DNA from 3 places in the Marinagarivorans sp. genome. Region 2 is predicted to be linked to each of the others. Evidence: predicted binding sites of a transcription regulator. Region 2 holds the regulator's gene; each other region holds the start of a gene.

Region 1 (4,296 bases), on a different contig from region 2:
AATCCACGAAATGATGAGCATTAATAGACCCATGCCAACCATTGTTCTAAAGCTCCAAAAAACGGCAAATACGGGAGGGTGCTCGCCTTTAAATTCATTAAGTCCTTTTATTTCGCCCTCAGCGCTATGGGTGAGGATTAGGCTGGCAAGGTTGGGAATGCCGATGGCAAAGTCATTGCGGCGTTCCTTTTCATTAGGGATGGCAAATAGCAGCATGGGCGCGCCTTTTTCGGTTTCCCAAACACCTTCCATCGCGGCCACTTTTTGTGGTTGGTATTCAAAGGTATTTAAACCATGAAGGTCGCCAACAAGCGCCTGCATTGGGGCTAAAATTGCTGCCACAATGATGGCGATTTTTAAGGATTGTTGAGGTGTTTTTTTGGTGTCACCTTTCAATATTCGATACGCTGAAATTCCCGCAATTAAAAAAGCGGCGGTTAAGCCCGATGCAATCAATACGTGAATCATTCGGAAGGGGAATGACGGGTTAAAGATAATTTCTAGCCAGCTTACGGGAAAGGCAACGCCGTCACGCATCTCAAAGCCTGTGGGGGTGTGCATCCAAGAGTTTAACGCTAAAATCCAGAACGCCGAAAGCGTTGTGCCAATGGCGACAATGACTGTAGCTAAGGTATGCGTGCGGGGCGAAACGCGACCTTGACCAAATAACATAATGCCTAAAAAAGTGGCCTCTAGAAAAAAAGCCGTGAGTACTTCGTAGCCCAGAAGGGGGCCAGCAACATTGCCCACGGTTTCCATAAAGCCAGGCCAGTTAGTGCCAAACTGAAATGACATGGTAATGCCGCTAACAACGCCCATGGCAAACGTGAGCGCGAAAATTTTAACCCAAAAACGATAAGCCCGTTGCCATACCGGATGAGGTGTAATGTGTTGGCGTATTTTAAAGTACAGTAGAAACCAGCACAGTGCGATGGTGATAGTGGGAAACAGAATATGGAAACTGATATTGGCCGCAAATTGAATGCGGGATAAAATCAGTACGTCTAACATGATTAACCCCTTAAGCCTCAATAGGCTTTTTATTACTTACCTTTTAACTTACTTTTTAATTCCAAAACTTTGGTGACACCTGAGCCCAACTTCATCAGTGATTTCAACGTGTCTGGCTTCATGCCGCCGAGTGCAGTGGCCCATGTGGTCAGTAGTTCTAGCAGGTCGTGAATCTCTTGTTGGCGCTCGATGCTGTAGTTGCTTTCACCTTCGTGGGAGAGTAACTGCGATCGCAAAAGTGAGAGGGTGGGGTCTATTTCGCGTTTGCGTCGCTCTTCAAAAATGGTTTGTCCCATATCCCAAATACTGCCATTGGCGGTGAAGTACTCTTTGCGGTCGCCGGGTTTATGGCTTAGTTGAATCAATCGCCAAGATTGCAGCTCTTTTAGGCCCATACTGACATTGCCACGGCTAATACTTAGGGCTTCAGCGATTTGGTCAGCATTAAGAGGCTCTTCCGTGATGACCAGAAGAGCACAAATTTGGCCAACAGTGCGATTAAAGCCCCACCGGCTGCCCATTTCGCCGCAATGCATGATGAAGGTTTGGCTATCGTGAGGGAGCTTCATGGCAAGTGTTACCTGGGGGCTGTATTGGTTGTTCTGAATTTTCAGAAATTACTGAAAATTCTAAACCTTATTTGATGCGCGTCAAGACTTAATTTACGGTGTGAGGTTAGGGCGGGATTTAAATGGGCGAATTGTTTTCGGTGAGCATCAGTAGGTTAGCTACTTGAGGTAGCAAAGCGTGCTTGGATATAGGCTTAGTTAAAAAGTTATTGGCGCCGACGTTATACGCTTTGATCAAGTCGTCGTCGGTGATATTGGCAGACAGGAAAATAATGGGAAGCTGATTAACTGAATACTTAATTCGCAGTTTACGGCACAGCTCATAGCCATTCATTCCGGGCATCATGACATCAGTTATCGCCATGTCTGCGTGATGGCCTTGCTCAAGGTAATCTAATGCTTCTTGTCCTGACGAAGCCTCTACAACCGTGTAGCGATGTAGTTTCAAAATGCCATTTAAGACAATGCGATTGATGGCATCATCATCGACGATGAGTATGATTTTTTCTTCGGGGTTGCTGTGTAGGCATTCCAGTGTCGAGGGCGGTGGGCTAAGGCTGCTGTTTGTAATTGCGAAATTAGTCGAGGGTTGTGCTTGGGGTTGTAGGTTTTTTTGTTGGGGTGGCGGTTGTTGAGGCGATGATGGTGTGGCTAGGTGGCGCGGCTGGCTAGCGGCTGGCAGCGTAAATGAAAAGGTTGAGCCTTCATTCGGTGACGAGGTTACAGTAATTTGGCCGCCTTGAAGTTCAATCAACTGCTTGGCAATCGCTAGGCCTAATCCCGTACCTGAATAGTATTGCTCGCCATCTTGGTCTACTTGGTGGAAAACTTCAAAAATATGGTCAATTTGGTCTTCAGGAATGCCGATGCCGCTGTCGCGTATAACAAAACAAATGACATTATCGTTACGGCTTAGATTAATGTTAATGCAGCCTGTTGTCGTGTATTTAATGGCATTGCCGATTAGGTTGATTAATATTTGTTGCAGGCGATCTTCGTCAGCCATAGCGTAACGTGAGTTCTCGTCGAAATCATTAATCAATAAAAGACCTTTTTCCTCGGCTAAGGGGCGCAATAACGCATCGACAAGTATCATGACGGCATGTGTTGAAACGGGTTTAATTTGAACTTTAAGCTCTTGCACGCTAATTTTTGAATAATCAAGGATGTCGTTAACCAAGCTGGCAAGGCGCTTTCCGCTGTTTATGATCATGGATAATTTGTGAAGAACATCTTGGTCAAGTTGGTCTTGTTTTGTATCCATTAAATTTTCGGCGATGCCAATAATACCGTTTAGCGGGGTTCGTAATTCGTGGGATGTGCTGGCTAAAAAGGCGTCTTTAAACTTATCCAATTTTAAAAGCTTTGTATTTAGTGTTTTTTCATGTTGTAGCTGAACCTTGCGCGATTGAAAATAGAATATAAAAGAAATCAACAGTAAGGCTAATAACGAATAGAGGCTATAGGCCCACCAACTTAACCAGAGCGGGGGAAGTATGATGATTTCTATTTCGGCAGGTTCGTTAGACCATATGCCATCATGGTTGGCTGACTTCACCTTGAAAAAGTAGTGGCCGGAATCTAGGTTGGTGTAAGTTGCTGTTCGGCGATGGCCTACGTCATTCCAATGCTTGTCAAAACCCTCCAAAATATATTGGTAGGTATTTTGATCTGTAAGCTGATAGCTAAGAGACGAAAACTGAAAGGAAAAAACGGATTTTTTGTGATCTAAAGTAATAATTTTTGTATGAGTGATGCTTTTTTTAAGTGGTGAGTTATTTTCTTTTGAGGTGATAGGTTTATTAAAAATACTAAACTCGGTGATAACTGTACGAGGGGGGACTAGGTTTTTTTCAATTTTTGAGGGTGTAATTAATGTGAAACCGCCGGTGCTACCCGAAAAAACATCACCGTTTGCTAGAGTTGTAATGGCGTTGCGATTATAAACGTTGCTGATTAAGCCGTTGCGCTTAGTGAATTGAGTGAATGCGTGTGTTGTTGGGTTGAATTGATACAAACCTTGTAGGGTATTTAGCCATAGAAAACCTTGGCGGTCTTGAGTGATCCCGGAAATAATTAACTTTTCGAGGTCTGTGTTCTTGCCGATTTGAATAAACGTTTCTGTCTTGCGATCCAGTAAATTTAACCCGCCACCGTGGGTTCCAATCCATAAGTTATGCTTGTTATCTTCATAGATCGACTTAACAAAGCCGGCACTGATTGAGGTTGGGTCGCTTGCGTTGTGCTGAAATTGTCGGAAACGATAGGTTTCGCGATCAAATAAAAACAAGCCTCTATCCGAGGCAATCCAAAAGTCACCGCGCTTATCTTCATAGATATCACGACTATATAAATTACTCTTTTTGCCTGTATTTTTGTCGACGGGTTGGAAGTGAGTAAAGGTAGCGTCTTTGGGGTTAAAAAGGTTGAGGCCAAGCTCGGTGGCCACCCATAACTTGTGTTGGCTATCAATTAATAATCGCCAAGGTTCTACACCCAGTAAAGTGCCGTCTACGGATGGCTGATATTGGAAGTGTTCGAAAGTTTGAGTGTTTAAGTTGAAGCGGCTAAGGCCTTGTGACCAGCTGCCCATCCACAGCTGCTGATCGGCAGCGAGGGCTAAGCTCAGTGTGGTATTACCTGAAGGCGTGTGGATGTTGTTATCGTCATGGAAAAAACGCGTCATTTTTTCGGTACTGCGATTAAAATACGATAA
Region 2 (4,296 bases):
CCCTTAGACTCTAAAGCTTATGTCGCACACACTAAATATCAGTAATGTCTTATGGGGCCATGTAATAGAATCGAGAGCGCGACCCGTCGTGTAACATATTCATAGTATCAGTATTACTATTTGTCGGAACTGAGTCTAAATCGATAATGCTAGGCGAATCGAAACCAAACTCATACGAACTGCCATTCCATGCAAACGGGTAAATCTTATCTGAAACACCTTGCTTGGCAAAATATAAGCGATAGTTTTGACCATCATGAAGCATTGCCCAGCGAGACTTATCAGCATCAGAAGGTGTGCCGGCAATAGGAATTGCAGGGATTGACCGATGCCCATACTGGTAGGTAGAGCCATTCCAACCGAATTGATAGACTGTAGTTTGGTCATAACTCAGCATATATAAACGATATACAGAACCATCATGTAGCATCGAAAAATCTTCCGGGTTAGCATCTACGGGCTTGTTCGTGATACGTAATTGCGCAATCGAATTATGCCCATATTGATAGGTGCTGCCATTAAAGCCAAATTGATAGATGGTATCCTGACTACCTTCTTTAAAGAAATATAAGCGATAAGTAGACCCATCATGGAGCATTGCACTGCGATTATAGTCAGTATCAGCAGGTGCATTACTAACCCGAATATTCGGGATAGAGGCGAAACCAAATTGAAAGGTATCACCGCTAGGAAGGAGAGCAGCTTGGTTTAGGCTTTCAGCAAACGATGCTGATCCAGCCAACATTAGCGCAGCACTTAAGCCACAAGCTTTGAGGGTTCGGAAGTTCATAAAATTGTCCTTTAATGTGTCATTAGTGAACACGTTACGTGCTCACTAATGACAATAACCCGGCCCTCCACCCCAATCAATGGATGCGTTGATTGGGGTGACAAATTCTTGACTTAAAGTCATTATCTTGAGCTGCGTCACAAAAAATAATTTATTTTCTTGTGGGAGCGAATTCTCACCGAAACGAATAATGGCTCCCTCGCTAATTCAAGAGCACCTAGGGGAAAGAATCCCAAAAAGCAGTATTTATTGATATGGATACATCTTACGCAACCACAAAAATTAACCTCTAATCCAAGACCGCTACCCTAGGCCGTCGAAATATTGACTTTACCTAAGATGAGTAATTTCTAGCATTTGGATGCTGTTATTGTCGAAATTTCAATTTTCGCTTTTCATCATGACTAAATCGCCAGAAAATGAGCTTGAAATATGGCTGCGGGGTTATTTTTTTGGCATTGAAGCGCCGGGAGCGCTTGTATAGCACCCAGCCCTAGTATCAGGGCTATCGCTCTATGTATTTCCTGCCGTTATTACTAGTTAAGGTGCTCTCCATAAGGGCTGCAAAGCATTGAGTTCAAAAAGTATTCAATTCCTGTTATTCGGCCCCTTTTCGTTTAGCCCCTTTGTTTTATAGGCGATTTTCACAACGTCGGCGATAAAGCCAATAAAACACTAGAACTTGCTGCGATCATAGAGCGATAGCCCTGGCCCTAGTATGGATGCGTAGGGATAGACTTTGGCAGGAGCACAAAGTCGTAGATGGCTTGAGCGGCCCATAAAATGGCCACACAGTCATTTTCGGGATACTGATTTGGCCCAAAAGAGATTGTTTCGACAGCCTACTGCTACCCCTAATAGGCTACACCTTTGGTGCAATCATCCCGAACCAAACGGTATTTAGACTGTTATTGCGCAAAGTTTTCAATCACACCTTTTGTCTACTTACTAAGCCTTGTAAAATGCGTGGCAAATGGATTCCAAGTTCAGATAAGAGATAGCGATGAAAGCACACTGCAATACCGGTTCACCAGTCAACTGCGGAGAATGTCGTTTAGGGGATCTTTGCTTACCTATTAGCCTTCTACGCAATGACATCAATCAACTTGATGACATTGTTCAACGTGGCCGCCCCCTTCACAAGTCCGACAAGCTCTATTTTGCTGGCGATGCTTTTAAGTCTGTTTTTGCTGTACGCTCCGGTTCATTTAAAACCGTTACTGTCTCTACCGATGGAGAAGAGCAAGTCACCGGTTTTTATTTACCTGGCGAAATATTAGGCATGGACGGTATCGCAACAAGCACTCACAGCAATATGGCTATCGCACTAGAAACAAGCTCGGTTTGCGAAATACCTTTTCATCAATTAGAAGATTTGAGCGTTAAAATCCCTAACTTACAACGTCGTTTTTTCCAAATAATGGGGAAGGAAATTGCTAGTGACCAAGAACTTATTGGCTTATTAAGTAAAAATAGTGCAGATGAAAAACTGGCGTTCTTACTTTTAAGCATTTCACAACGTAACAGCCAACGGGGGTTATCCGCAGTTGAATTTTATTTGCCCATGGCGCGCTCCGACATCGGCAACTATCTTGGCCTCACGATTGAAACCGTAAGCCGTGTCTTGGGGCGCTTTCACAAAAGCGGACTAATCGCACTCGATAAAAAGCATGTCATTATTTTAGATATCGATGAATTAAAGCGAAAAGTAGGTGGCAACAAAAACAAGGAGTGACACGAAAAGCCAAGGCGGCATTTATTAATGCCGCCTTGGTGTTATCACAAGTACCGGGTCCACAAAACCTCAGCTCCCTCTGACGGTGGCATACAAGCGCTTGAGCATGAGCCACCATCAAAGTCTGGCACCTCATCCGGCCGATATGTGGCCGGCAAATTATCAAGGTCAATCGTTGTTTTCCCCGCCAAGTTATTTGCACCAACTCCAATTGCATTCGCGGCCGCAGACACATATCCATGCACAATTGTATCACCACCAGTCACAAGATTATTACCTGCCAACACTGTGCCGAACAATTCATTAGCAGCAGCCAACGTAATATTGCCACCCTTGTATACTCCTCCAGCAAATGGATCATTCCCGCCGGCCATCAGTACAATGTTTGTTAATGGAGAATAACGCATAACACTTAAATCTTGATCGCACAATTGCTCTGGATAAAGGTTCGCAAAATCAGTTGAAGGGGAAAGTGGATACGCCAGAGCACAGGTCGCGTTGTAGCCAATAAAATTGGGGGCATAATTTTTCATCGCACCCGATGTCACGATATTTCCTGTAGCAGCAAAAGTATTGTAGTACTCACCATTTGATAAATTTAAATTACCATCAAACCACACAACACCTGGCACTATATTTTTCCCCTCAATCGTCCATGTTTTCGAAGGCTGATCATAGCTAAAACAACTATTCGATGTTGAATACCCCTGGCATATCGTTTTAGTTCTAGCGGTAGGCGAAGTGCATTGTCCAGCACCATTAATCGCATCACACAAATAATCTCGGTGATCACGCAAGCCATCATGAGGATAAGAACCAACATAGTAAGTGCCGTCAGCTATTGTGTTTATATTTTTGACCGTGACACGAATATTTCCACTGATGTATTCGAAGACATAATTGGCTTCAGACTTCACCGTCCAAACGTCAATCTGGGGCTTAACGCGAGTAAAGGGCTCCAACTCCTCCATCAAGGGAACATTAACCTCCCCCCCCTCCACCACTTCGGCTGATAGCCCAGGACAATTGATTAATGCCACTTTAGCCACCAGTGAATCATGTAAATTCCAGCTAGTATCTGGGCAGGTTAGTGTTTTCTCCGTTTTAATATCTCTAGCATCGGCCCACACACGTAAAATAACATCTCCCCGGGTTTGGACTTTGTCTACGGGAGCAGAAACATCAACATCCCCTTGCGCGAGGATTGAGCCATAGAATGCCCATTGGATTAAATCCGCAGAACCTAGCGTATTGGCGACGCCAACCCTGCCGCCAGCTAAGGATAAATCGCTATTGGCATACACAAGCTCAGCTGTTCCCGCATTTTTTAATGTAACCGTTCCCAGCGCCGAAGCTTTGTTGACATTAGCCGCGCCATCTAGCAACAAATTACCGTTAGTGAAAACCTCCTCCAAAGGCACCGCGCTCCCTAGCGTGACATCCCCAGTCGCATTCAGATAAGTCACACCAATTAACGCAATATTAAGTGCACTAACATCACCTTCAACATTAACCGTTGCTGGAGTTCCTATCGGTGCTTTTATCTCAATATCACCACCCAATGAAGTATCGTCAAAAAGATCAATATTCGCCTGAAGCAACTGACATAAGTCGCACACAGCATTAACCACTCGGTAAATCACTTGTATCGATGAACTCGCTTTTGCCGCACTATCGTAAGCTTTAATGTTTGCGGTAACACGAATACCATCGCTATCTTTTAACGTATTGTCCACGGCAACAATCACGGCAGAAAATATTTGCGGTGCCC
Region 3 (4,296 bases), on a different contig from region 2:
TGGTTGTTTACACGTAAAACGGTTATTCGGGACAGTGATTCTAAGCCACGTTATATTTTAGGTATATCAGAGGATATTACAGACCGGCGTCGACAAAATGAGACATTAGACAGTCTTGTAGAGTCGTTGCCGATGTCACTGGTTGTTGTTGATACGAAGGGTTTTATTGTATACGCCAATAGTAGCGCTCAAGGCTTGATGCCTATCGATATTAGAGTGACAACAGTAAACGATGTTTTACCGGATTGCGATTTATCTTCAGTGAAAAAATTGTTAGATCTCGGTGGGCAGAAAAGCCGTCCGATTGTCGTTGTTGCCAAGGTATGCAGTTTGGATAAACAGTGGGTTCCGGTTGAAGTGACTTTCAAGCAGATACTTTGGGAAGGGGATTATCGTTATTTAGTTTTAATTGCCGATATCTCTGATCGGGTCAGTGCTCAAAAATCGGTACGTGATAGCGAGAATCAGTTACGTTTGTTGATGGCTAATTTGGGGGAGGGTGTCTGCGGTATCGATCCTATGGGCTGCGTAACTTACGCTAATTTGGCCGCGTGTGAGTTACTGGCTTACGATGCCACCAATATTCGAAATGTCAATTTTCGTGAAGTAATTTTCAACTCGGATAACGGCGATGACGACCCCATTACTAAGGCGTGTTCATTGGGGCAGGTAACACGCTGCCCCAACGCACTGTTTACGCGTAAGGATGGTACGACGGTCCCGGTAGATTTTGTGTGTACCCCTTTGATGTCGGATGACGACTGTAACCTTGGCGCTGTTGTGGTTTTTAGTGATATTCACACACGTTTAGAGTATGAAGATCGTTTGGCACGCCGCAATGAATTAATTGCCTTAGGTTTGGATGCTTCTGGTTTGGGGAGTTGGGAGTGGAAAGCCTCTGATAATCGTTTGGTGTGGTCCACAACCTTATACAATATTCTTGATATGCCTGAAGGTGCCTTTTCTGAGCGCCCGGAAGATATTGATGATGTTATTCACCCTCATGATATTGCCGATGTCCGAATGGTTGATGAACATGCGCGTCGCCACCTTGAGGTGACTGATTTTTGTTGCCGCTTAATTAAATTATCTGGTGAGGTTATTTGGGTTACGGGCAAGTACCGGTATTTTTCGAACGAGCATGGAAAAATCGTGAGAGCTCGAGGTGTGCTTTGGAATTCCACAGAAGAAACATTATTGCAGCGTGACAATACTGAAAAAACAGAAGCACTCAAACGCTCCAATAAAGAGCTTGATGATTTTGCCCATATCGCGAGCCATGATTTAAAAGAACCTTTACGAGGGATTTCAAATTACGCCACTTTTTTGCAGGAAGACTACAGTCAAGAATTGGATGGCGATGGCAAAGCGATGCTACAGAGTATTACGCGTTTAACCGGGCATATGGAACGCCTAATTAGTGATTTGCTAAATTATTCTCGTTTAGGTCGTACAGAGCTTGCATTTAAAGAAGTTGATATTGACGATCTTATTACACAAGTATTGGAGTCGTTATCGCCGCGACTAGATGAGCTGAATGTTGCTGTTAGCTACGCTACCCCAATGCCTGTTGTCTTCTGTGACAACGTCCGAATAAAAGAGGTGTTCAGAAATCTTATTTCAAATGCGATGAAATATAGCGAAGGGCTGGATCGCCGAATTACTTTGGGGTGTGATGAGTTAGACGACGAAGTTGTTTTTTATGTCATTGATAATGGCATTGGAATTGCCCCCGAGTATCAAGAAAGGATTTTTGAAGTTTTTAAGCGCTTGCACAGTAATGCGGAGTATGGCGGCGGCAGCGGTATAGGTTTGAGTATTGTACAGAAGGTTGTAATGCAGCATAAAGGTCGCCTGTGGTTGGAATCAGAAAAGGATTCTGGAAGTACCTTCTATTTTTCACTGCCATTATCGAGTACTGAAGAGCCGTCTTAAAAGCAGTCAATACTATGGCTGTAAACCTAGTTTTATAGCGACTATTGCTCAGCGGCCCTTAGACCGCGATATGTGCTTAGTTGAGAAAGCAGAACCCTTTCATTACCTCACGTGAATACAACATTCTGTGTGTTCATATCTCATGTGGCTACCGCAAAAAATTGTATTCCATAAATATAACGTGAAAATCATTGATGTAAGTCAAATTCGTAGGGCCTCCTTTGCGGTTAATAGTAGTAGTCTATCTTGATGACTGTTAATTGATGTTGTCACGGCTAGGCTTCGGTTTTCTTGGTTTTTCTCAGCTTAAATTTAATAATGCAACACTATGTTTAGGCCTTAATAGCTTAACGTGGAGATGGATGATGTCGGGTGCTCCTATCAGTAAGAAAGATGAGTTAAAAATGATCGTCTTTATTTGTGTGTTTTTATTCCCGTTGCTGGCTATTGCCATTGTTGGGTCCTACGGCTTAGCGATTTGGTTGTCGCAAATTACTTTTGGTCATTAAGGCGCTATTTGATGATGTTACATATTAGCAGCGTTATTGTGCAGGTCGTAAATTCCGCGTTACCTGTGGTTAGTAATTACATTAGTTTATTAGGAAACGCCTCTGTTTCAGCGAGCGATCCATTACAGGGGAAGCTCATCGTTGTACTAGAGGCCGCTACCTTACGGGATACAGAAGCGAAGATTGATGCCTTGAAATCGATTGAAGGTGTTATTTCTGCAACGATGGTTTATCACCACAACGAGTCAATCGTTGAACTCAATCAACCCCTTTATGAGAAAACACTATGAGTATTTCTCGTCGAGAATTTGTAAGGCAGCAAGCGACGGCTACCGCATGCGCTGCGGCAGGTATTATTTTACCCTCGGATGCTAGCAACATGATTACGGCTTTAGACGATACGCGTTTAACGTGGTCTAAGGCTCCTTGCCGATTTTGTGGTACAGGGTGCAGTGTGAACGTTGCGACGAAAGCCGGTCAAGTGGTGGCTACTCATGGGGATATTAAATCGCCGGTGAATCGTGGTTTAAATTGTGTGAAAGGTTATTTCTTATCGAAAGTCATGTACGGCAAAGATCGCCTGACTATGCCTTTGCTTCGTATGCGCGACGGCAAGTACGACAAAAATGGTGATTTTACTGAAGTGAGTTGGAATACTGCTTTTACCGTTATGGCAGAAAAATTCAAACACACGCTGAACGAAAAAGGCCCCGACGGAATTGGTATGTTTGGTTCTGGTCAGTGGACCGTATGGGAAGGCTATGCTGGCGTTAAGCTGATGAAGGCCGGTTTTCGTTCCAACAACTTAGAGCCTAATGCGCGCCATTGTATGGCCAGTGCTGTTGCGGGTTTTATGCGAACCTTTGGCATTGATGAGCCTATGGGGTGCTACGACGACTTTGAGCATGCCGATGCTTTTGTACTTTGGGGGTCTAATATGGCAGAAATGCACCCCATATTGTGGACGCGTATAGCCGATCGCCGTTTAAGTACGCCGGGCACGCAGGTCTGCGTGATGTCCACCTATGAGCACCGCAGTTTTGACTTGGCCGATATTCCCGTTATTTTTAACCCCAATACAGATTTGGCGATTGCAAATTATATTGCGAATTACATTATTCAAAATAAAAAAGTAAATTGGGATTTTGTTAATAAACATACTAATTTTCGTAAAGGCGTTACTGATATTGGCTATGGTTTAAGGCCTGAGGATGAGCGTGAAAAGATCGCCAAGAATGCGAATAACCCAAACGATTCTGAATCGATCGATTTCGATGCCTATGCTAAATTTGTTGCCGATTACACGGTAGAGAAAGCCAGTGAAATCAGTGGTGTTAGTGAAGATGCCTTGATTAAAATGGCGAAGCTCTATGCGGACCCAAAAATCAAGGTGATGTCGTTATGGACTATGGGTGTTAACCAGCATACCCGTGGCGCCTGGATGAATAATCTAATTTATAATCTGCATTTGCTAACCGGAAAAATTTCAACGCCTGGCAACAGTCCTTTTAGTTTAACGGGGCAGCCTTCAGCGTGCGGCACAGCGCGTGAAGTGGGTACCTTTGCTCATCGTTTACCGGCCGATCTGCTTGTTGCTAAAGAAGAGCATCGTAAAACAGCTGAGAAAATTTGGAACCTACCTGCAGGCACTATTAATCCAAAGGTTGGGGCGCATGCTGTTTTGCATAACCGTCATCTTAAGGACGGTAAAATTAATGCTTACTGGGTGATGTGTAATAACAATATGCAGGCCGGGGCTAACATGTTGGAAGAAGGGCTGCCCGGTTATCGCAACCCCGAAAATTTTATTGTTGTGAGTGACGCCTACCCAACAGTTACCGCGCAGGCTGGC

The links. Region 2 encodes FNR, which switches genes on or off when oxygen is low (the NO sensors DNR and NnrR bind a similar motif). Its sites were predicted from a motif close to TTGATNNNNATCAA; they were not measured.
Region 1: AC3A8L_RS10340 (GbsR/MarR family transcriptional regulator) is a predicted target of FNR. The motif match lies at 1,652-1,665, and genes of this name have one in related genera.
Region 3: AC3A8L_RS07950 (periplasmic nitrate reductase, NapE protein) is a predicted target of FNR. The motif match lies at 2,127-2,140, and genes of this name have one in related genera.

The regions. Positions count from the first base shown of each region.
Region 1 is NZ_CEXWTU010000077.1:4,467-8,762, reverse strand. Features, by position in the region: gene AC3A8L_RS10345 (cytochrome ubiquinol oxidase subunit I) at 1-1,011, opposite strand, end outside; gene AC3A8L_RS10340 (GbsR/MarR family transcriptional regulator) at 1,044-1,580, opposite strand; gene AC3A8L_RS10335 (hybrid sensor histidine kinase/response regulator) at 1,699-4,296, opposite strand, start outside.
Region 2 is NZ_CEXWTU010000003.1:11,269-15,564, reverse strand. Features, by position in the region: gene AC3A8L_RS00715 (hypothetical protein) at 50-790, opposite strand; gene fnr (fumarate/nitrate reduction transcriptional regulator Fnr) at 1,794-2,525, shown strand; gene AC3A8L_RS00705 (hypothetical protein) at 2,570-4,296, opposite strand, start outside.
Region 3 is NZ_CEXWTU010000050.1:6,231-10,526, reverse strand. Features, by position in the region: gene AC3A8L_RS07955 (PAS domain S-box protein) at 1-1,935, shown strand, start outside; gene AC3A8L_RS07950 (periplasmic nitrate reductase, NapE protein) at 2,199-2,444, shown strand; gene AC3A8L_RS07945 (chaperone NapD) at 2,456-2,734, shown strand; gene napA (nitrate reductase catalytic subunit NapA) at 2,731-4,296, shown strand, end outside.